DNA from 3 places in the Paenibacillus sp. Y916 genome. Region 3 is predicted to be linked to each of the others. Evidence: a T-box and tRNA genes for the amino acid it is inferred to sense, from the RefSeq annotation. Region 3 holds a T-box; the other regions hold tRNA genes.
What was found. A T-box is a leader RNA that pairs with one kind of tRNA and senses whether it is charged. The one in region 3 lies ahead of argS (arginine--tRNA ligase), so its partner is inferred to be a tRNA-Arg.

Region 1 (10,597 bases), on a different contig from region 3:
CGAGACATGAGAAATTCTGTGAACCGTATCGTCAACTGCGAGACGGCAAATTTGAATAAAACGATCAGCGCAGCAGTTCGGCAAATTGATAATATTAAGCTACTACAGCGTGAGATTGGCTTAGAACAATTACCTGAGAAGCTACGGGAAGTAGCGGAAGTGCGGTTAATTCATCCAGATATGAATTTGAAAGAGGTTGGCGAGATGCTCAAGGGCACCGTCAGTAAATCGGGCGTTAATCATCGTCTGCGCAAGATTGATGAGATGGCGGATAAGATTCGTAATGCATGAGTTTTTATTCTAGTGTCCTTCATGGTATAATGCTATAATGAATGTATATGAAATGAGAGTAATGTGAATAGATTTATAAATAGGGGGTAAGTTTCCATGACAAAGCACCCGGTAGTTGTCCGTCTGAAGACGGGTCTCCATGCCAGACCGGCAGCATTGTTCGTCCAAGAAGCGAATAAGTACTCGTCTGAAATTTTCGTGGAAAAAGATGATAAAAAGGTGAATGCAAAAAGCATAATGGGGATTATGAGCCTTGCAATCAGTTCGGGAACAGAAGTTAACATTAGCGCGGATGGCGCGGACGCTGAGCAGGCTGTAACCGCTTTAGTTGCTTTAGTAAGTAAAGAGGAATTAGAGAACCAATAAAAGTACTGATATTGGTACTTAAAACAAATAGTAGCTAATCCGCTTTGAGGATTGGCTACTATTTGTTTATGCGGATTTATACTCGTTGAATAGGGCATGTTCATGATTGTGAAAAATAAAACTGAAGTTCTTTGTGACAAGTGCAACATTTACCAATTTTGTACGTCTAAAGGGTAAATAAAGGTAATCGCTTACGGAGTAAACTTTACTCTGTAAAGTTCTAATGTTTATGCTTACGGGGTAAGCTTTACTTCGTAAAGCTCTAATGTTTATGCTTACGGAGTAAGCTTTACTTCGTAAAGCTCTAAGGAGGCGACGGTTATGAAGAAATGGGTAAAGAAGACAGGATTGATCTTAGTTGCGAGTGCATTTATTGTAGGGGTATCTGGAATTAGCAACACGATAGGAGGTTCATCCGAGATCTATGCTGCTGAGGTTCAACGTAATGTGATTAATGTCGTAGGTAAAGGTGAATTATCAATTACACCCGATATTGCATATTTATCCATCGGTGTAACATCACAAGCGGAAACAGCTCAATCTGCTCAGAAAGCGAATGCAGCTAAGATGAAGAAGCTGAATGATTTACTGAAGGATACATGGAAGATTGCTGATAAAGATATTAAGAGTACGCAGTTCTATGTGCAACCTAACTATACCTACACAGAAAAAGAAGGTCAGAAGGTTAAAGGTTACACTGCAAATCATACGATCGAAGTAACGTATCGCGATCTTGCTAAAGTGGGTCAATTGCTAGATGCGGCATCAACTGCAGGTGCGAATAACATTGAGAATGTTCGCTTCTCGATTGAGAACCGTGACCAGTTCGAAACACAAGTGATTGAGAAGGCTATGGCGAACGCTACTCTGAAAGCGGGAGCTATCGCGAAAGCAGCGAATCGTCAGTTAGGTGCAGTTCTCGTTGTTAGTCAAGGAGAAAGTAGTAACCCGATCGTATACGCGCAAAATGAAATGATGATGTCGAAGGCAACGATGGATTCATCAGCTTCAAGTGCTGTTGAAGCGGGAGAAGTGAAAGTATCTACACAGCTTAGTGTTCAATACGAGCTTAAGTAAATGAACGATAAATGCTAATTATGTTTGATTAAATCGCCTTTCTCCGACCATTCCATGTCGTGAGAAAGGCGATTCTTTATTGTCTTTTCGGAGAATATGTTATAATCATCACTAAATTGTGACAGAAGTAGACAGCTTTACGTAGTGATTTATAAAAAAGTGGTTGTACCTTAGGTTGAAAAACGTTATATTGAATATGCGAAATCGGACATTTCTTCAATAAGTGATGATCTGTCATATGACTAAATGAATAGTTTGAATATAAGTAAGCCATACATATGATATGGCTTATTAGAAGTGTTAGATGATATATAGTCGACTTGGTACCATGTTGAAATCGTAGAATAAAAGGGGTTGGTGTTTATTATGATTGAACTCGTTGAAATAGAGAAACAATTTGAAGGGCAAGCAGTAGTACATCCATTGTCTTTGATCATAAAGGAAGGTGAATTCCTCACTTTACTTGGGCCGAGCGGATGTGGAAAGACGACTATTCTCCGCATGATTGCAGGTTTCGAACAACCTTCTAATGGTGATATTATACTTGCTGGGAAGAATGTGACAGACGACCCTCCTAATCTAAGGGATTTGAATTTGGTGTTTCAGCACTATGCTTTATTTCCGCATCTGACAGTCGAAGAGAACATTGCATTCGGTCTAAAGATGAAGAAGATACCGAAGGAGCAACAGAAAGAGCGGATTGCGGAAGCTGTCCACATGACACAGCTAACGGCTCTGACATCGCGGTATCCTCACCAGCTCTCAGGGGGTCAACAGCAGCGCGTAGCTATAGCTCGAGCTATAGTGAATAAACCTAAAGTATTATTACTTGATGAACCTTTGGGTGCGTTAGATTTACAGTTGCGTAAAAACTTGCAAACGGAGCTAAAGCATCTGCAGCGGACACTAGGAATTACCTTTGTGTATGTTACTCATGATCAAGAGGAAGCAATGATGATGTCCGATCGTATCGTTATTATGAATAATGGGCGGGTAGAGCAGATTGGTACCCCTAAAGAGGTATATGCCTCACCGCGAACTCTTTTTGCCGCGACCTTTATCGGAGAGAATAATATTTTCACTTCTTCCGAAGGTTTATTTGCTGTGAGACCAGAGAAATTACGCCCACATCGTAACGTCGAAGATGCGATGAAGACAGGTGTCATTCAGGATGTCCTGTATATGGGAAATGTGCATAAATTAATCGTTGAACTTGACCAAGTGGATACGCAGACCGCTATGAAGGTCACGATTGCACTTGATTTGGCAGATGAAGAATCGTGGCAAGCAGGTGAGCGAATTGGGGTGAACTGGAATACGAAGGATGAGGTGGTGATCTAGCCATGAACAAGTCCAAATGGTTCCTTACCCCCGTATTGATCTGGTTAGGTTTATTCCTAGTCGTGCCGATGATCATCGTTGTGGCCATGTCATTTATGCAACGCGATACGCTGGGTAACGTTGTTTATCAATTTAGCTGGGAAGGCTATAAGACATTCTGGGATTCTCTATATCTAGGAATTTATTGGGATACGATTGTATTGTCGATCGTGACGGTATTAATCTGTCTCATCGTTAGTTATCCGCTAGCTTATTATATAGCAAGTTCATCCCCCCGCATGCAGAATTGGGGGCTGATCTTGATTACGATTCCGTTCTGGATTAACTTCCTTATTCGGACCTATGCTTGGGTGTTGCTGCTTCGAACACAGGGTGTGGTGAACAGTATTCTAATCCATTGGGGATGGATTGATGAACCATTGCAGATGCTCTATACCAAGGGGGCGGTATTGCTTGGTATGGTGTATAACTTTATTCCCTTTATGGTGTTGCCACTATACGTAGCTATCGAGCAGATTGATCGTCGATTGTTAGACGCTGCAAGTGATCTAGGGGCCAGTCGTTGGAAGGCATTCTGGCATATTACATTACCTCAGAGTAAGACCGGCATTATGACGGGATCTGTCCTCGTATTCGTATCAACAGCAGGGATGTTCGTCGTAACGGATATTCTAGGGGGTTCTAAATCCTCGATGATTAGTAACATTATTCAATCTCAGTTCCTCGGGGCACGTAATTGGCCTTTCGGTTCAGCACTCTCTGTCATCTTTATTCTGACGTCGCTTGTGCTGATTGTATTGTTAAACCGAGTGATTAAATCGCGTAGCGAAGTAGTAAAGGGGGGGAACCGATGAAGAAGAAAGGACATCCCCTTCTAGGCATTCATTCGGCCATTATGATGATATTTATTTATGTACCTATACTGCTCGTAATTGTATATTCATTCAATAACACACGACTTAGTGGGGATTGGAAAGGGTTCACCTTTGATTGGTATCTCTCGCTATTGAAGGATCGCCACGTGATGGATGCTTTGATGAACAGTCTCATTGTTGCTGTTGTTTCTACTGTAGTTGCTACGGTGTTAGGAACATTTGCAGCTTTATCCATGCGGGATTTAGGTAAAAGGTTGAAGGTTCCAATGAGTGGGTTGTTGTATATGCCCATTATCATTCCAGATATTATTATGGGATTATCGCTGTTAGTTCTGTTTAGTCAGTTCCAGATTCCTTTAGGGAAGTCTACGGTCATGATCGCCCATATTACATTCAGTGTGTCGTATGTATATGTCATGGTAAGTGCAAGATTTGCGGGAATGGGTAGACAGCTTGAAGAAGCTGCTCAAGATTTGGGCGCTACGTATTGGGAAACCTTTCGTTATATTACATTGCCACAGATTACACCGGGTGTAATCTCGGGTGCGTTGATTGCGTTCACGCTTTCTCTCGATGATTTCATGATTAGTTTCTTTGTTGCTGGACCAGGATCAACGACGCTGCCTATCTACATTTATGGGCAAGTGAAACGAGGCATTTCACCAGAGATTAATGCGCTCTGTACGTTGCTCATTGTAGTAAGCATCATCTTGATATTGTTAGCGCAATACGTATTGAACCGAGGCAAAGGACAGAAGAAGCACAAGTTGTTGCCTTTTTAAAATATAAGAAAGCATAAGTTTTACTTAATACTCTATTCCTTATATTTCCGCTGAAACGGGTACCGTCTTGAAAAAGACGGCATAGCCGTTTCTACTTGAAAAAATAAAAAATGGTTGGATGAAAGAGAGGAGATACGTAACTGTGAAAAGAACTGGATTGATAAGCCTGCTGGTGGCGGGTGTTATGGCAATATCTTTATTAAGTGGTTGTTCTTCTAAGGAAAAGTTGCATATTTACAGTTGGGCAGACAATTTTGATGAATCCGTACTAGCCGATTTCGAGAAAGAATTCAATGTGAGTATCACGTATGATATTTACGCAAATAACGAGGACCTACTAGCTAAGATAAGGGCTGGAGGCGGGGGATATGATCTCATCCAACCCTCTGACTACATGGTAGATACGATGGTCAAGAATAATCTACTCGAACCGTTGGATAAGAACAATATCCCGAATTTCATTCATATTGCGGATACGTTCAAAGATCCAATATTTGATCCAGGGAATCAATATTCTATTGTCTATACTTCCGGTGTAACTGGAATTGCATATAATAAGAAATATATTAAAGAAGCGATTGATAGTTGGGAAGATCTATGGAATCCGGCTTATAAGGGTAAAGTGATACTATTAGACGATAATCGTGAAGTGATTGGAATGGCGCTCAAGAAGAATGGTTATTCCAACAGTTCTACAGATGCAACAGAGATCAAAACAGCAGTAGATGATCTGAAGGGCTTGCTCCCAAGCGTGCTAGCATTCGATACGGACACTATCAAACAGAAGATGATCCAAGAAGAAGGTTGGATTAGCACAGTGTGGTCTGGAGACGCAGCTTTTATCGTAGCTGATAATCCGGATATCGCCTATGTTGTACCTAAGGAAGGTGCTACGATTTTCTCTGATAACTACGCTATACCACTAGGGGCTAAGAATAAAGAGTTGGCTGAGAAATTTATTAACTATATGTTAGATCCGCAAGTGAGCGCGAAGAATTATGAAACGATTGGTTATAGTGATCCGAATACGAAGGCGATGGAATTCCATTCTGAGACCTATCGTAATAACACGATGATTAACCTATCTGAAGATGAATTAAGTCGTACGGAATGGCTGGGTGAAGTAGGTGAAAATGTACAAGTCTACGATCGATACTGGTCCGAGCTGAAAAGTGGAAGAGAATAATATTTTGAATGCATATGTGAGTTGAAGAGTCCGTCCTAAACTAGAAAATTAGTTTAGGACGGACTCTTTCTTTAAATATAAGAAACTATAAGTGCGAGTTCAAAAGATGACTTTTTGAACAACCTCTATAAGTTTTGTGGAGGTCTTCCCGCTGTGCCCTTTAAGGTCAGGCTAGAATAGATGCAGAAAGCACACTTAAATAGCAGGAAAAGTAGGGGAAGAGAGAACTAGTTGTACAACCTACAGTTAAAAATGGCGATAACGCTGAAAAGTGGAATTTCCAGTAATTTAGATGTACTCCATGCAACTAAAGTTAACTTCAGATGGATTGGGTTGAATTTAGATGTACTTATTGCACTTGCGTGAATGGTGAAGGTGGAAGGCGATTATTGGTGATCGTGTTGCAATTAATGCTCATGACTTGATAAAAACTAAACAATATTATATAATGTCTATAAAATAGCAAACGAAACTGAAAGGTGTTTACAATAATGGACTATTTATCTGATCTGTTCTGGAATGCAAGTATGGAAGAAATCAAGCAAGGCTATATGTTCGAACAAGAGTGTGAAGCTTATGTATGTTTAATCTGCGGTAAACGTTATGAGAAGGGCATTATTTATAAGGAAGAAGAGGTGTACTACGAGGCGGAGAAGTATGTTCGGCGGCATATTGCGAATGATCATACGTCGATGTTAGATTTCTTATTAGGATTAGATAAGAAATGGACCGGATTAACGGATTTGCAGCGGACACTTTTGAACTTCTTCCAGATGGGGCTAAGCGATCAAGAGATCGTCAAACAATTGGATGGAGGTAGTACCTCTACTATTCGCAATCATCGCTTTACTTTACGTGAGAAGATGAAGCAGGCCAAGGCATTCCTGTCCATTATGGAACTTGTCGAGGAGAAGTCTCATAGCAAAAGCCGGTATATTCACATTCATGATTCACCTTCATTGCTAGATGAGCGGCATTCCATCACGGTGCAGGAGAATGAGGAGATTTTAAACACCTATTTTAAGGAAGGTCTACAAGGGCCGTTAACGGAGTTCCCGAAGAAGGAAAAACGTAAAATTGTTATTTTGCGACAACTCACTCAATTATTTGATGTTCAAAAGTCTTATTCAGAGAAGGAAGTCAATGCCATTCTGAAGGAACGTTTAGATGATTACGTGACATTGCGACGGTATTTAATTGAATACGGGTTTATGGACCGAGAACCAGATGGCAGTAAATATTGGGTGAAAAGTAAACGGAATGACTAATGATAGAGAAAGAAGGGTATATAATGAATCATCAAAGACGTAAGGAACTCGTGGCAGAATATCAACAACTGCCCCGCAAAATTGGTGTTTACCAAATACGTAACTTGGTGAATAATAAGATATGGATTGGGAGTAGTCTGAATCTATATGGGGCATTTAACAAGGATGTATTCATACTGAATATGGGTAATCATGCTTGCGTGTCATTGCAGAAGGAATGGAATACCTATGGTGAACAGCAGTTTGAAATGGAAATATTGGAACAATTGAAGCTTGAAGAGGGAGAGTCCCTTATAGGGATGATTCCGGTGAGCGTACCTGTAAATCATCCAACGAACAGACAACATAGGGATGAGTTACGGAAGCTAGAACTGAAATGGTTGGATAAGCTACAGCCATACGGAGATAATGGTTATCATGAACAGGTATAGTATGTGTTGACGATTCAATAGTGTTACGCAGTTGTTACGTAGATGTTACCCCGCTGTTACCATAATGATTCATTACTTCGATATACTGTGGATACGAGCTCAAAAAGTACGAAGAATATGAATCATTGTGGAGGGAATTTTGAGATGAATAAGGCTATGAGATGGGGCGCTGCAGCTATAGTGGCAGGAGTTCTATTGACAAGTGTGGGTTATACAGGACAAGTAACGGTCTTTGCTGTTGGAAATACGAAGAATACTGTCGAACAACCAACTGTCATTTTAGAATGGAAAGGTACTACACTCTCTCAACGTGGTGTGATAAGTAACGGGAACACCCTCATCCCTGTGACTGCATTGCGGGATCAACTGGGACTGTCATTACATTATAATCCGGGTACGAGAACATATAGTATTGGTAGTGGGTATAGACAGTTGAACATGGATTTAGCTGAGAATCGAGTAAATACAAATATTAATAACTTCTATGTCAATGAATATGAGGTAAAGAATATCAAAGGTAATTTATATGTTCCATTTCGATTAATAAGTGATTATTTGGGCTATCAAGGGGTGTGGAATCCATCTCTTAAATCATTGAATATTACTCCTAGGGTAGAGAATGACCTATCGGTTACAACAAATAAGCTAGAAACAAAGACAAAGGATGCATTATTTATTGTTCGCTATCCTACCATTAGTGACCTTGCGGATGCCAAGGTAGAGAAATCAATCAATACGGTGCTGGATAACCTTAAGGATGAATTCGTTGAAGCGTCGAAAGAGCAGGCCTCTAAAAGAGATAGTTCTGTTGAGCAAACCTATCAATTCTTTCAGAACTATATCGTGTCATACAATGAGAATGGTGTGTTAAGTCTTATCATAGATCAGTACGGTTATATTGGTGGGGCTCATGGTGGTACAGTTCGTATAGGGTTGACCTTCTCGTTAGACGATGGAAAGATACTATCACTGAATGATCTATTAAAAGGAAAGAGTCCTGATTATAATGAGAGATTGGACAAGCTTGTTCTCAAAGGACTACAAGACAATGATGGTTATTTTGGTGAATTTAAAGGATTGACTGGTGACGTGAATTATTTTGTGAAATCAGAGGGAATAGCATTGTTCTTCCAACAATATGAATATACGGATTATGCTACGGGCATTCCAACGTTCGTCATTCCTTTTCATCAGATTCTACCTGAAGGTACGAGAATGTTTAAGTAATTCTGTTATTGTAAAAGCCCTCACTCCTGTAATATACGGAAGTGAGGGCTTTTTGTCTTTAATTAAAGTGCTAATGGTTTCTCTAAGACTTTGTCGATCAAACCGTATGTGAGAGCATCTGAAGCACTCATGAAGTAGTCGCGGTCCGTATCTTTCTCAATGCGTTCCAGCGGCTGTCCACTACGTTCAGCTAAAATATGATTTAACTTATCGCGGAGCTTGAGGATACGACGAGCGCGAATCTCAATGTCTGATGCTTGACCTTGTGCACCACCTAGAGGTTGGTGAATCATGATCTCGCTATTTGGAAGCGCGTAACGCTTACCGATCGTGCCAGCAGTCAAAAGGAATGCCCCCATAGAAGCGGCCATACCTACACAGATTGTAGATACATCTGGTTTAATATATTGCATTGTATCGAATATCGCCATTCCGGCTGTAATGGATCCACCAGGGCTGTTTACATATAAGGAGATATCTTTCTCCGGATCTTCAGCAGCTAGAAATAGCATTTGTGCAATAATGGAATTGGCAACCATGTCATTAACTTCAGAACCTAAGAAAATAATGCGATCCTTCAAAAGTCTAGAATAGATGTCATATGCGCGTTCGCCGCGGCTACTTTGTTCAACGACCATAGGAATATAACCCATGTGGAAAGCCTCCCTTATACTAACTAAATTAGTTGTTCATTATAAATACGATTGCCGTATTTACCACTTGATAAACATTTTAAATCATAAAGTCAGGGAAAGTCAAACTATTGATAAAAAAAAGAGCCATGATTGGCTTTGATCTGAGTTGGTTAAAGTTATATATAGCTATCATAATAATTAATGGCGCGCCCGCGAGGAATTGAACCTCGATCTCAGGCTTCGGAGGCCTACGTCATATCCATTTGACCACGGGCGCAAAAAGAGATAGCAAAAATGATTATATGATATATACGTTAGAATAGCAAGGAATTGTTACATTTATAATCATCATACATCATGATGTATAAGAAAATCGGCAGTAGTAAATTATACTACAATGAATACTTGCAAGAGAAGCGAATATTGGTTAGAATAGTAGTGGGACTTAAAAAGTTTACCCGGGACATTTTAAGACCATGTAGAACGATGCAGGAGTGGAAAGCATGCGCAATTTAATAGAAATACAAAAGCAGCTTCTGCCTGATCTCATGGAAACTCTCAAGACAAGGTACACTATTCTTCACCGAATTTTATTACTTGATATTGTCGGTCGCAGAACGCTAGCAGCGTCACTTCATATGACGGAACGCGTGTTGCGTGCCGAAACGGATCTTCTGAAATCTCAAGGTCTCATTGAGATTGAAAGTATGGGAATGAAGATTAGTGACTCGGGTAGGAGACTACTGGATTCACTTGAGCCCATCGCCAAGAACCTTTTTGGACTAACAGATTTGGAAGATAAAATCCGCCTAGCCTATGGACTGCGTAAAGTAGTGATTGTACCTGGTGATTGTGAGTCGTCGCCGGTCGCTAAGAAAGAACTGGGACGTGCAGGAGCGAAGGCTCTGTTGAGCGTCATGGGTAATGAAGACATCATCGCTGTAACGGGAGGTTCAACACTCGCTGCAGTTGCTGAACAACTAACACAACCTTCGTCTGTTAATTTGAAGGGGACCTGGTTTGTACCCGCTCGTGGGGGCTTAGGGGAGAGCGTGGAATTTCAAGCGAATACTATAGCTTCCACGATGGCTAAGAGTGTAGGAGCCCAATATAGGCTG
Region 2 (10,597 bases), on a different contig from region 3:
GATTTGTTGTGCTCTATTTGGAGATAATCTTTCAACACATCAAATGAGGTTTGCCATATGTGAAGCGCTCGCACATTTACAGGAGTTAGTTCGCCGTAGTAAAGCAGGAACTATAGTATCATCATTAGACGGGAGCATTACGTTTACCACGCGTTTAGAGGAAGGTCGAAATATCATCTTTTGAACTTGAATTTATAGAATAGATTAATCGACAAAAACCTCCGAAATCACTATAAATAGTGGTTTCGGAGGTTTTACGTTGTCGCTTACTCTGGGGAACTCCCGTCGTTTAGAGGATCTGACTCTGCATTCGGGTTGGAAGGGTCGACTTCCCTCTCTGCTTGCTTACGATGAGCAATACGGCTACTTGCCGCAGCAGCTACCGCACCTACGATATCATCTAGGAAAGTGTGCACCTGTCCACTGGATTTATCATTAAGCCTTTCTAATATTCCAGGTTTTAGTTTGTCTACATATCCATAATTCGTAAATCCAATACTCCCATATACGTTAACAATGGAAAAGGCCAATATTTCATCTACGCCATAAAGTCCTTCATCATTGACCAGCATCTCCTGCAATGGGGAGAGGAGTTTGCCTTCCTCAGCCAATATATCCAGTTGTATTCCGGTTAAGACGGCATTCTGAACTTCGCGCTTACTGAGAACCATTTCAACATTGTGAACACATTCCTCCATAGTTAGGGCAGGATAGTATTTTTTTTGCAGAAACAGGACGAGTTCAGCGATTTCGGGAATGGTAACTCCTCTTTGGTGAAGTAACTCATGGGTTGTATCCGATACGACCTTGCTATTTAAGCTATAAGAATTCTTTTCGTTTGCCATAACTGTTCACATCATCCTTTGTAATAGAATAAACTTCTCACTTAGGTCCCAAAAACGTAAAAAGTAGTTATTTTTTTGAAAAGGGCTCGTATATATACTAGTACAAACTGTATAAAATGGTTAAGGAGGCGCGATAATAATGTTGAAGAAAATGAAAATCCGAAATATCTCCGTTGCTGGGTTAATAGTCGTTCCCATCATATTGTCTGGGTGCAGTGGTTTCAGTAGTCAATCAATGGAAATTGATCCACCCCCTGCTCAAATTGAAGCTGATATGCTTCAGTCCATGAATGGCAGCGCTCCAGAAGCAACGAAAGAGCAAATGACACCGACATCGACTGTTTATTTGGCAGACCAACATGGTTTACTGGCTCCAGTATCTTTAGGAATTCCTCCAAAGGATAATAAAGATAATATGCTCCTTCGTCAATCTCTTGAGGCGCTGGTTAAAGATGGACCTTATGCAACCTATCTACCACAAGGCTTCTCAGGTGTATTGCCTAAAGGAACAGAAGTAAAGATGGTCTCTATTGAGAAGGAAAAAAAGTTAGCTGTTGTAGAATTCAGTAAGACCTTTACTGAATATGATGCCTCAAATGAAAGGAAAATGCTAGAGGCTGTAACTTGGACACTCACAAGTGATCCTAGTATTGAGCAAGTTCAATTCTGGGTAGAAGGTAAAAAGATAACCGAAATGCCCCTTAATCATACACCACTTGATCAGAATCTTGGACGAAGTATGGGTATCAATTTAGAAAAAGGAGATGGAGCGAGTTATACGAGTTCTAGCTCGGCAACGATATACTTCTCTTCAGAATCACCTGCGGGCATACAATATTATGTGCCGATCACCCGGCTTGTAGTATCTGGACAGGATACACTTCACGCAGCTCTTAGCGAGCTCATTCGTGGCCCCCAGCCAAGAGGTGGGTTAGAAAGTGTTATGACGACAGGAACTTCCTTGCAGTCAGTGAAGACGGCTAAAGATGGAACAGTAACCGTATCACTTAAGGAAGATATGTTTATTAAAGGTGAGAAGATTCCTTCACAACTACTACAGTCCGTCGTACTGACCGTTACGGAGAATGTTGGAAATAACAAGGTCGTGATCCAAATGAATGGCGAGTCCAATGTAATAGGTGATGACGACCAAAATTACAGTGAGCCAGTATCAAGGCCTCAGTATATTAACGAAATACCGCTATAATTAGGAAATCCTACTTCAAAAGATGCTTTTATTGCTACACTTTGATAAAATAAGGTTTGCAAAATAGGACGCTAATGATGTAGGAGGCAGATAATATTGAGATCGAACGGACGGAATAACGATCAATTACGGGATATGAAAATAACTACAAATGTGAATAAATATGCGGAAGGCTCTGTGTATATAGAAATGGGAGATACCAAAATACTCTGCACAGCAACTGTGGATGAGAAAGTACCTCCATTCTTAAAAGGGCAAGGAAAGGGCTGGGTAACGGCAGAGTATTCTATGTTACCACGAGCGACGCATACCCGAAATCATCGTGAAGCGAATCGTGGCAAGCTAACGGGCCGGACGATGGAAATTCAACGGTTAATCGGTAGAGCACTTCGTTCTGTAGTGAATTTACATGCTTTGGGTGAACGTACAATCACATTGGATTGCGATGTGATTCAAGCTGATGGAGGGACAAGAACAACCTCAATTACAGGCTCATTTGTAGCTCTTTGTATAGCAGTAAATAAGATATCTCAACAGCATCGACTGCCTGTATTCCCGATTACCGATTATTTAGCTTCTGTTAGTGTAGGCGTTGTAGGAGATCAAACACTATTGGATCTAAATTATGAAGAAGATTCCAAGGCTAAAGTAGATATGAATTTGGTCATGACGGGAAAGGGGCAGTTTGTGGAACTACAAGGAACGGGTGAAGAAAGCCCCTTCTCACGTCAAGAGTTGGATGAAATGCTTCAGCTTGGTGAACAGGGAATCAAAGATATTATTACGCGTCAGCAGGAAACATTAGGTCCAATTGCTCTTATGATCGGAACTGGATTAACTGGAAAAGGTGTCTAACATGAAGCTAGATCAAGACATTGTCATTGTTGCCACTAAGAATAAAGGGAAAGTTAGAGAATTTGAGCATGCTTTTGCGCTACTAGGTAAACAAGTGAAAAGCATGTTTGACTATCCTAACCTTCCGGAAGTGATTGAAGACGGACATACTTTTGTAGAGAATGCTCTCAAAAAGGCTAAAATGGTTGGGGACGCGCTTGGTTTGCCTGTTCTTGCTGATGATTCAGGATTATGCGTAGAGGCATTGGATGGACGTCCAGGCGTATATTCTGCACGTTATGCGGGTAAGAATGCAACGGATCAGGAGAACAACGAGAAGCTATTGCAAGAGCTTGAGCAATTGAAACAAGGTGAAGATACAGAACAGACATTGTTAAGTCCAGCAAGCTTTAACTGTTCATTGGTGTTATATAACCCCTCTTCAGAAGAACATATGGAGACTTTTGGATCTGTGGCAGGCTGGATCACTTCAGATGTAGCGGGTACCGGTGGATTCGGTTATGATCCGCTCTTTTATGTTCCTCAGTATGAGAAGACGATGGCTGAGCTCTCATTAGAGGAGAAACAATCCATAAGTCATCGTGGGATTGCTTTGCGAGAGTTAATCGATCGCTTGCAGAAATGAATGTTATTACAGGAGAATAATCAAGCTGAGGAATACGATATGGCTTGATTATTCATTAATTGATAAGAAGGCTGCCCTTGGGCGGCCTTCTTTTTTCAAAGTCATACAGATATATGCCGAAAGAGAGCATAATACGCCAGAACGAGTAGTAAATTTAGCGTATCAGAATGCATTAGACGATGTCTATAGAATGATATATGAGCTTTGCTCAGAGGAGACCCGTATGCAGATGAGGGAGTCTGGGGTAAGCGCGTTTCTTCATTCATACGATGGATAATAACCAAAAAATAATACTTATATCCGCTCACTAGTGTAACCATACTAATACCAGGAGGTGATCGTAGTGGCGGATAAATATAAGAAAAATAAAGGCAACAAGTATGCCCATAATAATGAATTTGCTGAGGATGTCATGTCCAAGAATCATGCACAACACGTTCAAGATAAAGTAAACTGGCGTCGTGGAAATAAGTAATTTAAAATTAGCTATTGATTAATTGTGAGGGTGCGGTATAATAAACAACGCACCCTTTTCATCAGGAGCAATGTTATATGATCATGTCTTAGTAGCTCAGCTGGATAGAGCAACGCCCTTCTAAGGCGTCGGTCGGGGGTTCGAATCCCTCCTGGGACGTATACAGAAAACTCTCCATTATGGAGAGTTTTTTTGCGTTCTAGGGAGTGAGAACCCTATCTTTTGATTCAAAATGGGCATCTGTACAATCAGAATATCTCCGTTAACTATAGAATGCTCTTATCAAACAATAGGAGGTATGTTATTTTATGGTTAGAGTGAGCCCGTGGTTTCAAAGACTATGCAACCAATTTTCATCCATTTATAGGTGGAGAACATGAAATAGATCCGGGTCCTGTTTGTTTAGTCATTCTTCTTCCGATTCTTTGATCAGTGCGCGACGAGAATTACCTTTAAGTTTATCCACAATTATTATTATTTCTCATTGGAAAAATAGTGAATATTTGATAAGATAGCATAAAGGCCTCCTACACGAGGTCTATATTTTTATGGAGGGATAAATAATGGTACTATTTTACGTCGAATTTGAAAGGGAAAATCTTCAAACAGGAGGTGAAATCTACTATGAACCATAGTACGATCCTCCAAAACTCCAATACACAGTTGGTAAACCAGCTGGTTTTCTTTGATGAAGAGAAGAAGTTCTTCTTGATGCAATATATACCAGATGATTCTAAAGAGCAGAAAAGGATCGATCAAATTCTTTCTATATATACGACATCGCTTGAAAAGATCATTTCTGAACGAAAAGAAGGCTCATTAAATTCTATGGTTCTTATTGGTAGCGAGGTGACCCTTCGTTATGAGGATGATGGTTATGAGGAGAAGTACATCATTGTGTTCCCTCATCAAGTAGATCCAAGTAAGAACTGGATTTCATTTCTATCTCCGATGGGATTGCAACTATTAATGACTGAAATAAATAAAACGTATGAAATTATCGTACCTTCAGGTCATATTGGAGTGAAGATACAAGAAGTTAAATATATGAATTACGGTAATATAGACAAATAATAAGGAATGTTGCATGATGAATGAGTAGTAAAGTAATTGATGAATTTAGGAGGGCTTATATGATACAGGTTAAAGAGTTCGTAGATTCAGATAATTCCTATGCAGAGAATAAGGCGAATCAGTTTTTAGCTGGATTAAAAGAGGAACAAGTGATTAATATACGTTATGGATCGGTAGTGAAATCCAGTGTATCCAAAACGGAACGTCAAAGAAGCACGATCTTAGTCGTCTATAAGACAGCAGAATAGCGTAAAAGCAAATAGTATTGTATACGTTTTCTTAAGGATTCTTTATACATTTACTCTAAAGTGGTATCCCACATTTCGATTGTTGCAATTACCATAGCTAGTATCTGTCTGTAACACAAAAAAAAGCCCTCCAAAAAGGAGGGCTTTTTTATAATATGTCCCAGGAGGGATTCGAACCCCCGACCGACGCCTTAGAAGGGCGTTGCTCTATCCAGCTGAGCTACTGAGACTCGAAAAATCAACAATGAATAATATATCATGGATGCGATAGAATATCAAGCACTAATTGTGTTGAATTTTTTTTTGATTTTAAAGAGGGTATGATATAATCTACAAATGTGAGTTTAAAAGATGACTTTTTGAACAACCTGTACAATTAACAGAGTTTAAGCAAAGAGAGGAGGGGCACTTATTAACGACATCATTTCCTCTGCGAAAGATAATCTGATTCTTTTTCCAAAAACATTGGATTATTACCAAATACAACTTACGCTTATGTTGGAAAGTGAACGCTATGGTGAGGCGATGGATTTACTTCGCTTTCTACTTCAATGCCAGGGGCAAGAAGAGAGATATGTTGATGAATGGCAGGCTTTACTTGAATGGTTAGAGACTGCTTTTCCTCAATATATTTCTGGAGTAGATAATGAACAAGCAACTATAGATGGTGAAATTGAATTAGATGAGGAAGATCTAGCTCGGCGTAATGCGGAGTGGAAGTTTGCTGAAGATGCTGATTACGCTAATAAATTGCTAAGCATTGTGAAGAATGAAGTCTTGTCTGAACAGACGATGCTCGCATTGGAACAACTCTCCTACTTGAATGGCGACGCCATTAATCAGGAGTTGGTTAATTGGTTGCAGAGCCATGACATTCATCCACTGCTTCAATATCGAGTTCTACAGACATTACATCAGCGTGGTATGCAAGGAAGTATTACTTTTATGAGGGGACAAGAACAGGTTGAAGTTGATATTGAGAGTATTCCGACAAAAGATAGCGAATTTCCGCTAGTTGTTCAGCAAATTGTAGATCGGGTTGCTCAGTACACTGAAGTTCAAGAGCCGACCTTGTTTTATTTCGCTCAAGAGTTATGGTCACAATTTATTAAGGCGGTATATGGAACAAATGCTTATCTATCCATGTTAACAGAAGAAGATTTGGTAATGGATATATGGGCGGCAGCGCTCCATCAGACGGTATCTGAAAGTCTAACAGGAAACCGCAATGAAGAGGAGACTCGGGCAATATACGGGATTACAGAGAACTTCCGTTTTCGATTCGAACAAGCCTACCGAGTGATGAAACAGTTTGTTACAGAAGGTGAAGCATAATAAACTGTTATGACGCCTTTTTGAACATTTACTTTTAATATAATAATTAATTTAGGATTCTAGGTTGAACCTACCCTTGAAAAAAGGTACAATGTTGTTTATACTATAATGGTTGTTCTGTGCGTGAAATATAAGGATTAAGTATAGAGTGGAACTTATACTTTCTTATTTTCTATAAATAAACCATGAGAATTATTTTGGAGGGGAAGGCATAAAATGAAAGCAACTTGGGAAAAAATAGAGAAGAACCTTGGGGTTCTTGAAGTTGAAGTAGAAACAGAGCGTGTAGCTGAGGCGCTTGATAAAGCTTTTATGAAAGTATCTAAGAAAGCTAATGTACCTGGATTCCGTAAAGGAAAAGTACCGCGTTCTGTCTTTGAAGCACGTTATGGAGTAGAAAGCTTGTATCAAGATGCTATTGATATTTTGCTTCCAGAAGTGTACACACAAGCGGTAGACGAAACGGATATCTTCCCGGTAGATCGCCCAGAAATTGATATTGATCAATTTGCTAAAGGTGAAGTATTTAAGTTCAAAGCTAAAGTTACTGTTAAACCAGAAGTAACTTTAGGTCAATACAAAGGCGTAGAAGTACCAACACAAAAAGTTGAAGTTACTGAAGATGAACTGAACGAAGAATTAGTTCGCTTACAAGGACGTCATGCAGAGCTAGTTATTATTGAAGAGGGTACTGCTGAGAATGGTGACATCACAATCATTGATTTTGATGGTTCCGTTGACGGTGTTCCTTTTGAAGGTGGACAAGCTGAGCGTCATTCTTTGGAACTGGGAAGCGGTTCGTTCATTCCAGGCTTTGAAGAACAAGTTATAGGATTGGCTACTGGCGATCAGAAAGACGTTGAAGTAACATTCCCTGAAACTTACCAAGTAGAAGAATTAGCTGGTAAGCTAGCTGTCTTCAAAGTGAAAGTTCACGAAATCAAGCGCAAACAACTTCCTGAATTGGACGATGAATTCGCTAAAGATGTAAGTGAATTCGAAACATTGGATGAGTACAAGGTAGACTTGAAGACACAACTAGAATCACGTAAAGACCAAGAAGCGAAAGGTGTTCGTGAAGGTCTTGTAGTGGATAAAGTTGCTGAATTAGCAGAAGTTGATATTCCACAATCGATGATTTCAAGTGAAGTTCAGAATATGATGACTGATTTCGATAATCGTCTTCGTTCACAAGGTATGGATCTTGAGATGTTCTTAAGCTTCTCAGGTCAGACTAAGTCTGATCTTCAAGAGCAAATGAAAGTTGATGCAGAGAAACGTGTTCGTAACAATCTCGTACTTGAGCAAGTTGCTAAGGATGAGAAGATTGAAGTTACCGAAGAAGACGTTACGAGTGAATTGGCTACATTGTCTGAATCATACAAGCGCTCTCCTGAAGAACTACGTAGTGTTCTAGAAGCTAATGGATCATTGAACAGTCTACGTGAAGAGATTTCTCTACGCAAAACAGTTGATTTCCTACTGTCTAACAGTAAGGAAGTTGCTCCTGTAGAAGTTGAAGATGAAACTCCAGAAGAAGACAAATAAGAAAATTATTATAGTGGTTGATGAGGTGCGTTTTTTTGACGCGCCTCATTTTTACCTAAACTGACCAAAAAATGGATAATACATGTGAAAATTGGGTTTGTTTTAAAAAAAAGGACGGTATAGCCGTGTTTGCTTGATACATACTTATTTAAAGGGATTATGTTGCATACTTATTGCGTATGTTGAAAAAATGACATCGCGCTTCTAACATGTTAAAATATTGATGAGATATGAAATTGTATTTTTAAAAGGAAAAGAGGTTGGTCAAATGAGTCTCGTACCTATGGTTGTTGAACAAACCAGTCGTGGAGAACGTTCTTCTGATATTTACTCCAGATTGCTTAAGGATCGCATTATTTTTCTGAGTACTGCCATTGACGATGATGTTGCCAATCTTGTCATAGCACAGCTGTTATTTCTAACTGCTGAGGACCCAGAGAAGGATATTAGTCTATATATTAACTCACCAGGTGGTTCTGTCACAGCGGGAATGGGGATATATGATACAATGCAATTCATAAAGCCAGATGTATCTACGATTTGCGTGGGTATGGCGGCAAGTATGGGATCTTTGCTATTGACCGCGGGAGCGAAAGGTAAGAGATTTGCGCTGAGTAATAGCGAAGTGATGATTCATCAGCCTTTGGGAGGTATTTCAGGGCAGGCATCAGATATACGGATTCATGCGGATTGGATCTTGAAGACAAGAGAAAAGCTTAATCAAATATATGTAGAACGAACCGGTCAACCTCTTGACAAAATCGAGATGGATACGGATCGTGATTTCTTCATGAGCGCTGAAGAAGCAGTGTCTTATGGACTTATTGACAAAGTACTATCTTCACCGAACAAATCTTAAGGGGTGGTAATATGTTTAAGTTTAATGATGAGAAAGGGCAACTTAAATGTTCTTTCTGTGGTAAAACTCAGGAACAGGTGCGTAAATTAGTTGCAGGTCCTGGCGTTTATATATGTGATGAGTGCATCGAGTTGTGTACTGAGATTGTAGAGGAAGAGCTAGGGCATGAGGAAGAAGTGGATTTGAAAGATATCCCGAAGCCTAAAGATATTTGCGATATTCTCGATCAATATATTATTGGGCAGAATCAAGCTAAGAAATCATTGTCTGTTGCGGTCTATAACCATTACAAACGAATTAATACACAAAGTAAGATTGATGACGTAGAGTTATCTAAGAGTAATATCCTCTTGTTGGGTCCTACTGGATCAGGTAAGACATTGCTAGCTCAAACGATGGCCAAAATTCTTAACGTACCTTTTGCAATTGCAGATGCGACATCATTAACTGAGGCTGGCTATGTGGGTGAGGATGTTGAGAATATTCTATTGAAGCTTATACAAGCAGCTGATTATGACGTGGAGAAAGCGGAACGTGGCATCATCTATATTGATGAGATCGATAAAGTGGCTCGCAAGTCGGAGAATCCATCGATTACACGCGATGTATCGGGTGAAGGGGTGCAGCAAGCCCTTCTTAAAATTCTTGAGGGAACTGTTGCATCTGTTCCGCCTCAAGGGGGACGTAAACATCCTCATCAAGAATTCATTCAGATTGATACTACAAATGTATTGTTTATCTGCGGTGGTGCTTTCGACGGGTTGGAGCAATTAATCAAACGTCGTATCGGTAAGAAGGTAATCGGATTTAACGGCGGTGGAGAAGCTCAGAAAGATCTGAATCCTGGTGAGTATCTATCTATGGTTCTACCAGAGGATCTGTTGAAATTTGGTCTAATACCTGAATTTGTAGGGCGCCTACCTATCATTTCAAGTTTGGAGCCTCTAGATGAGAACACATTAGTTCGGATTCTTACTGAACCGAAGAATGCATTGACTAAACAGTATCAAAAACTGTTGGAAATGGATAATGTGAATCTGGAATTCGAACCTGCAGCGTTGGTGGCTATTGCTAAGGAAGCCATTAAACGTAATACGGGTGCTCGTGGTTTAAGAGCAATCATTGAAGGCATTATGCTTGATGTGATGTTCGAGGTTCCGTCTCGCGACGACATCGAAGATTGCGTTATCACCGAGCAGGTAGTTCAAGAGAAAGTAGTTCCTGAATTAAGTGCCAGCACTAAGGTTAGCAAGAATCAAGAAGAGAGCGCCTAAAGGGTTGTGAATACCATAGGGCTTATGTAGATAGATTGCCGAAGTTCCACTTCCAGCCCTGTACGTGCAGCTATTGACGTCGGGGCAAGGGGTGGAGTTTTAGCGTTAAAGGGAGAGGCTAACTATGTTTTCAAGAAAAGACACACGTTCTGTTAAAGTTGGAGACCTGATCATAGGTGGAAATAACGATGTGATCATTCAAAGCATGTGTACGACGAAGACGGCAGATGTGGAAGCAACAGTGGCTGAAAT
Region 3 (10,597 bases):
GACGTTGCTCATCCTACGACTGTTGGTGATCCACAGCGTATTGAGCTCCGGGATATTACTTTCCGTTATCCTACTTCAACGGTAGATAATTTGAAGAATATTCAGTTAACACTCCAAAAGGGGCAGACACTTGGCGTAGTTGGACGTACCGGAAGTGGTAAATCCACTTTACTGAAGCAGTTTCTTCATGAATACCCTGCAGGCGACGGAGAGCTTCTTATCTCCGATATCCCTATACAACAAATCGCTAAGCACGAACTTCATAGCTGGATCGGATATGTACCGCAGGAACAAATATTGTTCTCTAGATCTGTACGTGAGAACATTCAATACGGCTTACAAGACGCAAGTGATTCCTTCATTATGGATGCCATCGCAACCGCTGCCTTCGAGAATGATCTGACTACCCTTTCAGATGGTCTAGATACCCTTGTAGGTGAGAAAGGGGTCGCCCTTTCTGGGGGACAGAAGCAACGTGTCGCGTTAGCAAGAGCATTTATTGGAAATCCTGAAATTCTCATTCTAGATGACGCACTTTCTGCCGTTGATGCAAGAACAGAAGCACGAATTATTGAGAATATCAGACTCAAACGCGCTGGCAAAACAACGCTCATATCCACTCACCGCTTATCCGCTGTGGAGCATGCTGACTGGATTGTCGTGCTTGAGGAAGGTAACATTATCGAAGAAGGGACTCACGAAGAGCTGTTAGCTCTAAGGGGTTGGTATCATGAACAATTTGAACGTCAACAAGTAGAGAACAAACTAGGCACTGAGGAGGTGACTTAATTGAACATAGGAAAACGGTTGTTCCAGTACGCTCTTACGGCTAAAGTAATGTTCATAGCCGCTATATTCACATTATGTATAGGCGTTGCCGCAGAACTTGCGGGACCTTTTATAGCTAAAGCGATGATCGATGACCATATGCTCGGTATTGAACAGCCATTCTTTGAGACGGATTCGCCTACATCAGAAGGAGCCGTTCTATATGAAGGTCATTATTACAAGCGCGGCGAAAGATTCGCCGAGAATGAGAATAAAGGTCAAGAAGTCCGTATTCTCCAGAAAGGTAAGACTTTCTATTTTATCAATCAAGCAGTAGAAGTTGCTAATGGAAAAAGAGTCGTTATCGATGGGCAGATGACCATTTCAAATGGATCTCTAGAGTCCACTTATCCAGTCAAGGCATTAACAGCCGACCAACTTTTCACCTTTTACAAACCAGAAATACCTGGCATTATGAAGCTCGTTGGATTATATCTCTTACTACTATTGGTCACCATCTTCACGGAATTTGGTAAGACGTACTGGCTACAGTCTTCAGCTAACAAAGTGATTCAGAAATTGCGGACAGATGTATACGCCCATATTCAACGACTTCCAGTCCATTTCTTCGATAACTTACCTGCTGGAAAGGTCGTTTCTAGAATTACCAACGATACCGAAGCTGTAAAAGATTTATTCGTAGCTGTACTTGCCAACTTCAGCTCGGGTATCGTCTATATTACAGGCGTGTATATTGCTCTATTCATACTTGATGTGCGACTTGGGCTTGTATGCCTGTTCGTCATTCCGATCTTAATCGTGTGGATTATTCTGTATCGTAAATACGCAACGAAATTCAATACGATTATTCGCTCTCGTCTAAGTGAGATCAATGCGATCATCAATGAGTCGATTCAAGGGATGTCCATCATTCGTATATTCCGACGCCAGCAACAAACGAAGGATGAATTCGAGACACTGAATCAAGATTACATGAAATATCAGAATAAGATGCTGAACCTCAATGCGTTTACAACCCATAATTTGGTCAATGTATTACGCAGCTTCTCATTTGCCGTATTGCTAGCGTATTTCGGATTCGGCTCACTCAGTGGTACCAATGTTGTATCGCTTGGTGTTCTATATGCCTTCGTTGATGTTCTCGGTCGGTTATTCCAACCCATCACGGGCATGGTGAACCAACTTGCTGCGCTTGATTCTTCTATGGTATCTGCAGGGAGAGTGTTCGAGCTAATGGATGAGCCAGGGGAAGAGGTTACAGATGGTACTATGCCACGCTACAAAGGAAATGTAGAATTCAAGGATGTCTCCTTCGCTTATAAAAAAGATTATGTTCTCAAAAATATTTCCTTTGAAGCGAAGCAAGGTCAGACGGTTGCGCTGGTAGGTCATACTGGTTCAGGGAAAAGTTCCATCATTAATCTATTATTCCGCTTCTATGATCCACAGAAAGGAAGCATAACGATTGATGGTCAGGAAGTGACTGATATCCCTAAACAATGGCTACGCCATCATATGGGAATTGTATTGCAGGATCCTTATCTCTTCACTGGTACGGTTGCATCGAATGTCAGCCTAGGTGACGAGAAAATATCCCGTGAACAAATCGAGAAGGCCTTGTGTGATGTGGGTGCTGAGCGTATACTTGCCCACTTACCTAAAGGATTCGATGAGCCCGTTGTGGAGAAAGGAAGTACATTATCCGCTGGGCAGCGCCAACTGATCTCCTTCGCACGCGCACTTGCATTCGATCCAGCGATCCTTATTCTTGATGAAGCTACCGCCAACATTGATACCGAGACGGAAAGCCTCATTCAGTCGGCCCTTGAGGTCCTGAAGAGAGGTCGCACAACATTCATTATCGCTCACCGTCTTTCTACCATCCGCAGTGCAGACCAGATTCTCGTATTACACCGTGGAGAGATCGTTGAACGAGGTAGTCATGACGAACTCTTAGCACTTGGCGGTCGTTACTTCCAATTGTATCAACTACAACTGGGAAGCATCTTACCACAACCTACTGGATCTGAGCATGTAGAAGAATCTTCTAGGCAACCTGTTCAATCCGTGCCTAGTATATAAAATAACAGATGACCTGACAACAAGGTATTACTCCTTTTAAAGAATCGCTCTGTTAAAGTTCAATGTTGATATTAGACATAGAAGTAGAAATAGATCTTCCATAAAATTGGAAGTTCTATTTCTAATTATTAGCTTATTAACCTAACGTTACCCGTCAGCGTAATGGATGATGGTTGTACAAGAGAGAACGCTAGTCGAATTACCTGAATTCAAGAAACTTTAAAATACAAATGACGTTAGTAGAAATTCTTAAATACGCTGTTTAGTGCTTTCATTACTACGACTATCAACGAATAAAAATCAAGCAACGTAATTATCAAGATACTTGAACAAATATAAAACGGCTGTCGAAGCAACCGCTATTCCACTATCGTTTCCCGATAGATTAGTTTAAAAATTCGGGGATAAAGTCATCTTTTATACTCATTAAGCCATCTCCGTGATTCACTTCAATTACATGTTCATTACCTTTTTCGTCTTCTGCCACGAATACAAAACGATTAGTATAGCGAATCGACATGTCTCCCGAATCAAAGAAATCCTCATAATTCATTATTGTCTTTTCAGCAACCCAACTTGGAACCTCGATATCATCTGGATTCAAAAATCCAGCCAATTCAGTTGCCTTCCCCTTACTAATATGGTCTAAGTATTGGAGAACCATTTCTTCTGCATAAGGAAAATACCGAACATAGGGATTATGATAGACTTTACTGCCATCTACATCATAACGAATTACTAACGAGTTCTCTTCATTATTTTCATTAAGGTTCTTGTCCAATAAAATGAATTCATACTGTCCTACTTGAGGGTTCATAGCAAATCCATCGTAATTGATTTGAACAGATAATGTATCCAGATCAAAATTCACATCGAAGCCTTCAATTATTTTATTTGCTCCTTCTATATCCAATTGTGTAGTGTTAAGAAGCTGTATTAATTTATCCGCATCTTTTTCCTTAATAATCTCACTAAACTCTTGTGCATCTTTTACCGCCTTAATTTCACCATTACTTTTGTTCTCTTGACTTGCTTCTAGTGTGACACTGCTATTGATGCTTTTATCGATATTACCGATCCTATTTTCTCCTTTATCTTCGTTCAATTTGACTTCTTCGATATTTCTTTTATACGACTCATTTTGTCTTGAGCACCCAGCTAAAATTAAGAGTACACAGAATAAAATTAATATACTTCGATTCATTAACTCGCCCCCTTCATCTTCAATATCTTAGACGGAGCATATAGAGTAATTTTGCGTTAACCTGCCCGTTCGTTGAATAAGAAATAACATTTATATCGTGAATTTAGCTAGCATAAGTGTATCATATTATTCCATATTTTGTACTATATTTCCTTTGATAATCAATTCTTTCAAAGTGACTTCATTTCTCTGATGCTGAATACTTTCCTATGTAAGCCTTTAGATGTATTCCGCGTAAATAGCGGGGGAAGGAAGACCCACGAGAACGGAATAAGAGCCTAAACAACACTTACATTAGCAGTAAAGGCTAGATTGTGAGAATTAAGTGCCTAGATGACAGTTGAAATCGGGAGAAACGCGGAAAATTGGGTTTTCCGAATAATTAGATGTTGTTTGGGCAGCTAAAGTGGTGGAAAGAGGAATGGCAATGGATTTAGAGGTCAAATTTGCAACTAACTACGTGATACCCTCGCTATAGCAATAGAAATATAAGATAACAAGTGCGAGTAGTTGCAGAAATCAGTACTTACAGAAAACAATGGATGTTGTATGAAGTAGCGAAGATGACGGAATTATCCTGAAGAAGCGGTAGCGCTCGCCTACAAGCTTTCCGTAGGAAAGCTACTCCGGAAGCATATGCTTTGCCCTAGGATTTCTACCGCTAAGCGGTATACAATCAAGAAATTGGAGGGCAACAGCGACCATAAGGATAATCCGTCATCGCAGCGGCATCCTACACCAATATATGTGGACTTTTTTCAGAGACCCTTTCAGAACAACTCCACCCTATTCAAGCATCCTTGTTCATAAACTATCATTTATCGGAATTAGAAGCATGAGAATCATTATCCAGACCAAGCGTGCGATATAATTCCCGAGAATAACCTTGGAGCTTCTTCTCTAACATTTGTGCTTGATCACTAAATTTCGTAAGCTCACGAATCATACGGGAACGACCTCCAGGACTGAACGTCTCTTGGATTCGTTCTTTGAAGTAATCATGGACAATATAATTACGTTGCTTCCATATTCTTGTCAATTGAATTGTTTCTTCTTTCGTGAAAGGGAAATGATGCTGAATTTCCTGCACTAATTGGCCTAACGAACTACTTAACTTACGTTGATAAATTTCAGTGAAGTCTTCTTCTGTTGGAATCTTGCCCTCTGATAGCTTCATGAGCATCAATAAGTTAACCAGTTGCTTCTCCAAAGATTGTGAAGAATATACGGCAAGTCCAAAATAGGTAAAGACATCTCTTGAATGATCACTATCGAGCAATCTCTCTTTTACCATACTTCCGCTCCATTCACTATCAACACATTTACGCGATGTGCTAGTTGATCTACTTTGCTATTCCTAATGTTAAAGGAATCCGCAAAATCTATCAACATGAGATTGTTAAATGGATCTATTACGTCCCTTTTTACATACGGGCTGGGGTAGCCAAACCAAGAATATGCATTGTTCTTTGTAAAGATTGCCCTGTCAGTGTCGTTAGAGACACTCGAATTTTTCTTACCCCATCTTCTTCACACAGTATTCTTTCCTGGTTGTAGAAGTGATTGAACGCCTGCGCTATATCTAGAACATATCTAGCTAATACGGAAGGTTCATTGTTCTGTATCCCACGTTTCAACTGTACAGGGAACGTAATAAGCAGTTTAAGGAGTGCCCATCCTGAATCACCTAATGCTTCAGCATATTGATCCTGCTGCATTCCTTGAGAATCTTCCGTGTGTACTTGTTCTAACATCATACTTTTAGAAAGAATGCTTTGGGTTCTTGTATATGTGTACTGCAAATAAGGACCTGTCTCCCCTTCGAAATTCAACGCATCATCCAGTGAGAAATCCACTTCGTTAGTCCGATTATTCTTGAGATCCCCAAAAATAACAGCTCCAATTCCTACGTCCTGTGCCACCTTATATTTGTCCGGTAACTCTGGATTCTTCTGTTCAATGACTGTGAGCGCTCTTGCAACAGCTTCATCTAACACATCGTCAAGATACACAATTTTACCGCGACGGGTGGACATCTTCTTACCCTCGAATTTCATTAATCCAAAGTGTACATGACTGCAATCTTGTACCCACTCGGCCCCCATTTTATGCAATACAGCAAATACTTGTTGGAAATGTAACTTCTGTTCTCCCCCGACCACATAAAGAATTTGATCAGCTTTCATGACATGATGGCGATAAAATGCTGTTGCCAAATCGCGTGTAGGATAAATCGTCGTCCCGTCGGATTTCATAATTAAGCAAGGTGGCATCCCCTCATCATCCAATTGAACAACGAGTGCACCATCACTTTTCACTAATAAATTTTTATCTTTTAGCGCTTGAACAACGGCAGCCATTTTATCATTGTAAAAGCTTTCTCCAAGCACATGATCGAACGTAATATTTAGTCTTTTATACATTCTGTTGAACTCCTGCATACTAACTTCGACGAAATATTCCCAAAGTCTATTCGCTTCTTCATCACCAGACTCCAACAGACGGAACCAATTTCTCGCCTCGGGTTCCAATGTTACATCTTGTTGTGCTTCCTCATGAAACTTAACGTATAAACGTAAAGACTCTTGAATTGGATTCTCTTGTAAAGCTTCATCATTACCCCAACGCTTATATGCTGTAATTTGTTTGCCAAATTGCGTGCCCCAATCGCCCAGATGATTGACGCTAACAGGTTCGTATCCTGCGGTTTGATACATTTTATACAAGGCTGCACCAATCATCGTTGATCTAAGATGTCCGATACCAAAAGGTTTCGCAATATTGGGAGATGACATATCAATAACAACCTTTTTTCCCTGACCTATATTAGTTCGAGCATCATCATCTTGCTGCAATCTCTCCATCAAGCCCCCGACATAATAATCTCTGTCGAAAGTTAAATTAACATAGGGTCCAACAGCTTCTGCTTTGATTCCCTTCATTTGGATACGACTCACTAATTGTAAGGCGATCTGCGGCGGTGATTGTCTAAACTGCTTCGCTAATACGTAACATGGAAATGCAATATCACCCATCACTACTGAGGGCGGTGTTTCTAATAAGTTTTCCACTTCTTCTGCTGATAGGGGTACGTGTGGCTGTATTGCCTCTATGGCCCAATTCTTTAACATGATAGTTCATCCTCCATATTCTACTTAAATGACTGTTTATTTCATCAAAAAAAGCCCTCATCTCTATGAATAAGAGACGAGAGCTTTAGTTCCCGTGGTACCACTCTAGTTGAACCCTCAGACAGAGGTGTATTCCTCTCCAGAGTTGTTCCGCTTGATGACCTATAACGAAGATCAATCGGACTATTCTACTGATCATAAAAGAAGTTGTTCAAAAGACGATCTTCATGACGTTGGAATAGCCATCTCCCGGGTGCGCTTCATCAGAGTCCAATATGCCGGCTTTCACCAATTCCGGCTCGCTACAATATCGGTCACTCCCATTACTCTCCCGTTCAAAGACGTTCAATATACCACAGTATACATCGGTCACCGTTAAGTTGCAACACGATATAACTGAATCATTCTCCTTCAAATTCTAATAAGTATTAACCCTTCTGCTCAAGCTCTTCCAAGGCATTCTTCAATTCAGCTTGAGAGAAATGCTCACCTATGAATACAACGACATCGGGTACAACTCCTTGAGGATTAATCTTCAAAAAGTCCGATTCTCTAAATGCATATTGAAATAAAAATCGGCTGGTTGTATCACTAAATGTCATAATTCCTTTTGCGCGATATACTTCACGTGGTAAATGATTCACTAATTTTTCGAAACCCTGACTATCAATTGGACCCGCGAAATAATGCGTATACACCATAACATGATCATGGGAGTGATGTGAGTGATCATGTCCATCATGACTATGGTCATCTCCCTTGCCTTGATCAACTTCATGTGATTTGTCGCTCTTCCACTGTCTAGGTTGAACATCTTGTCCGAACAATGGAACCCAGTCCACATCACAACGTACAGCTGGAATAATCGGGGCATACTCGTTCCAACTAGATATAATAGTCGCTAGCTTCTCTTGATCTTCTTCACTTACACGGTCAACTTTATTAAGGATCAAATAAGATGCACAGCGAATCTGCTCTTGCATAAGGCGATAAGTCTTGCCTTTCTGAATCTCATATAGTTCCAATAAATGTACGGCATCCACGACGGTAATGACGCTCTTTAGATCTATTTTCATATAAAGTGCAGCTTCCGTTACTCCATCCAAGATTTCCATCGGATTTGCAATTCCTGTCGCCTCTATGACGATCACATCAGGTGATTCTTGCTTAATCAAATTAGATATTTCTAGACTTAGATCACCTCGAATGGTACAGCAGATACATCCACTGAGCATTTCAGTCATGGGGATCGTCTCTTCAATCAGTGCACCTTCCAAGTTCACATCGCCAATCTCATTCATGATCACAGCAGGTCGCAGCCCCTGCTCCTGCCAATGAGTTACCATGCGCTGCAACAATGTCGTCTTCCCGCTCCCCAGAAATCCAGACAATATATAAATAGGTGTAACCCGATCTGCCACTTGATTCTGATTCATACTTCTTTCTCCTCCAACTCGTTTCCATCTCTATCAGCCGAGTTTACTATATGTGAAGCCCCTCATGCAAGTGGCCATATTTAATCACATTAACTATTCAGAGCACTGCCTTTCTTGCGTCCGTAACTTGCTCAACTATTGTACACTATTCACTACTTCCTTTCGTATTTCATTAGATAACTCTAATGAAATCTTCCCCTCTTTCTCGAATACCCCACCACCAATAATATGTTCGAAGCCCAGTTGCGTAATTGTATTATCTTCATCAATGCTACCACTTATTTCTCTGCTGCTATCTCCAAAAATACTATATTTGTAATATAATAACTTTTTATTTATTATCATTTCCGTTCCTCTTATATCAAACAATTTATGATCCAAGAAGTTTTCTAGGTTATTTCCTTTTTGAATATGCGCTTGCCAAGTCACCATTGGGAAATCCTCTTTAAATTCATACAATAAAACTGTATCGCCTGTAATCACATAGAAGCGAAGGGCTTCACCCTCAGGGAATATAAACGTGCTATCATAATCTTCATATACATACTTTACCTCTAATGGCCTTTGCTCATAATGTACAATTGAGGTGTAGGTCTTGTCCATCGCTAGCTTCCGAGCTTCTTGTAGCGAACCTTCATAAAGAATCTTCCGTTCCTTATCATTTAGAGGTGAACTAATCGTTACTGCCTTGCCATCCCAATCTACCCTATACCCATATAATTCTGATAGAAATCGTAAAGGGACAAACACTCGATTATTCTCCAATTTAGCAGACACATCTAATGAAATCACACCGGATTGATTGGGCTTCCCATCGACGGAAGCAGTATTCTTACCGATCGTAAGTATGACACTTTCAGCCCATTTACGAATAGTCACCTTGTTGTCCTTTTGATCCCATTCTACTTTGGCACCTAATGCCTCTGACACAACTCGAATGGGAACAAGTACTCTCCCTTGCTCTACTATTGGCGCTAAACTGTTTGGAATTATATCATTGTTTATATATATAGGAATTGAATCAGCGGCATTTGCTATTGAACCAACACTTAACATGCTAACAACTGCAAATGCGGTTAGAATTTTTCTCATGAATTTCTCTCCTTTGCACATTTTATCTCAACTTCAAGTCTGAACTACAACTTAAGCTTATACTCTCATTACCACTTAAACGTTCGTTAGACTCTAAATGTTCCATTTATTTTAACATTATTTATTTTTAAGTAAGCCAAACTGTTTACAGGCAACGATTATTCAACGACAAAAAACAGAGCACGGGAGCTATTACCAGTCCCCACACTCTGCTAGTTTCACTTCCTATTTCCAAAAGCTAACCCGCTACAATAAATGTCCTAATCTAGCTTCACTATGGTACGTCCGACTGCTCCACCTTGCAGTATAGTCTCTAGTACACCAGGTAATTCATTCAATGAAATTTCCGTTATTCCCCCATCAAGTACCTTAACGGGCTTCCACGCTGCGCCTAATTTAGTCCAAATCGCCTGTCTATGTTCCATTGGACAATAGACGGAATCGATACCGAGCAATTGTATTCCTCGTAGTATAAATGGATAGACTGTACTTTCAAAAGAACCACCGCCAGTTAATCCTGAAAGTGCCACTCCTCCACCGTATTGGACTGTCTTCAAAAGCCCTGCTAAATGAGATCCTCCAACAGGATCAACTACACCTGCCCAGCGCTCTTTTGCAAGAACTCCTTTGGTCGGTGCAATAATATCTTCTCGGCTAACGACGGAAGTAGCTCCCAATTGTTGTAACCACTCACTCTGAGTATCTACTTTCCCTGTACTTGCCACAACTTCGAATCCAAGCTGAGCTAGTATATTCACAGCTACACTACCCACACCACCCGTTGCCCCTGTAACTAATACAGGTCCGCGCTCCGGTGTAAGACCATTATGAATAAGACGTTCCACAGACAATGCAGCCGTAAA

Region 1: it encodes a tRNA-Arg, which carries the amino acid that the T-box ahead of argS (arginine--tRNA ligase) is inferred to sense. The anticodon was not compared.
Region 2: it encodes a tRNA-Arg, which carries the amino acid that the T-box ahead of argS (arginine--tRNA ligase) is inferred to sense. The anticodon was not compared.

The regions. Positions count from the first base shown of each region.
Region 1 is NZ_JBXCJA010000007.1:192,326-202,922, reverse strand. It holds gene whiA (DNA-binding protein WhiA) at 1-291, shown strand, start outside; gene AC1TO9_RS16305 (HPr family phosphocarrier protein) at 388-657, shown strand; gene AC1TO9_RS16300 (SIMPL domain-containing protein) at 979-1,734, shown strand; gene AC1TO9_RS16295 (ABC transporter ATP-binding protein) at 2,101-3,075, shown strand; gene AC1TO9_RS16290 (ABC transporter permease) at 3,078-3,929, shown strand; gene AC1TO9_RS16285 (ABC transporter permease) at 3,926-4,732, shown strand; gene AC1TO9_RS16280 (polyamine ABC transporter substrate-binding protein) at 4,917-5,918, shown strand; gene AC1TO9_RS16275 (DUF2087 domain-containing protein) at 6,410-7,186, shown strand; gene AC1TO9_RS16270 (GIY-YIG nuclease family protein) at 7,210-7,617, shown strand; gene AC1TO9_RS16265 (PdaC/SigV domain-containing protein) at 7,762-8,844, shown strand; gene clpP (ATP-dependent Clp endopeptidase proteolytic subunit ClpP) at 8,907-9,497, opposite strand; tRNA gene AC1TO9_RS16255 (tRNA-Arg) at 9,682-9,756, opposite strand; gene AC1TO9_RS16250 (sugar-binding transcriptional regulator) at 9,983-10,597, shown strand, end outside.
Region 2 is NZ_JBXCJA010000004.1:46,722-57,318, reverse strand. It holds gene AC1TO9_RS10945 (MBL fold metallo-hydrolase) at 1-184, shown strand, start outside; gene AC1TO9_RS10940 (phosphatidylglycerophosphatase A family protein) at 267-845, opposite strand; gene AC1TO9_RS10935 (GerMN domain-containing protein) at 985-2,052, shown strand; gene rph (ribonuclease PH) at 2,146-2,907, shown strand; gene AC1TO9_RS10925 (XTP/dITP diphosphatase) at 2,909-3,532, shown strand; gene AC1TO9_RS10920 (hypothetical protein) at 3,876-4,007, shown strand; tRNA gene AC1TO9_RS10915 (tRNA-Arg) at 4,093-4,166, shown strand; gene AC1TO9_RS10910 (GreA/GreB family elongation factor) at 4,632-5,081, shown strand; gene AC1TO9_RS10905 (sporulation protein Cse60) at 5,141-5,329, shown strand; tRNA gene AC1TO9_RS10900 (tRNA-Arg) at 5,486-5,559, opposite strand; gene AC1TO9_RS10895 (hypothetical protein) at 5,795-6,664, shown strand; gene tig (trigger factor) at 6,881-8,212, shown strand; gene clpP (ATP-dependent Clp endopeptidase proteolytic subunit ClpP) at 8,481-9,071, shown strand; gene clpX (ATP-dependent protease ATP-binding subunit ClpX) at 9,083-10,345, shown strand; gene ispG (flavodoxin-dependent (E)-4-hydroxy-3-methylbut-2-enyl-diphosphate synthase) at 10,470-10,597, shown strand, end outside.
Region 3 is NZ_JBXCJA010000002.1:343,498-354,094, forward strand. It holds gene AC1TO9_RS05730 (ABC transporter ATP-binding protein) at 1-789, shown strand, start outside; gene AC1TO9_RS05735 (ABC transporter ATP-binding protein) at 838-2,871, shown strand; gene AC1TO9_RS05740 (hypothetical protein) at 3,257-4,075, opposite strand; gene AC1TO9_RS05745 (hypothetical protein) at 4,890-5,369, opposite strand; gene argS (arginine--tRNA ligase) at 5,500-7,206, opposite strand; T-box leader at 7,276-7,554, opposite strand; gene AC1TO9_RS05755 (CobW family GTP-binding protein) at 7,635-8,642, opposite strand; gene AC1TO9_RS05760 (copper amine oxidase N-terminal domain-containing protein) at 8,778-9,734, opposite strand; gene AC1TO9_RS05765 (acrylyl-CoA reductase family protein) at 9,995-10,597, opposite strand, start outside.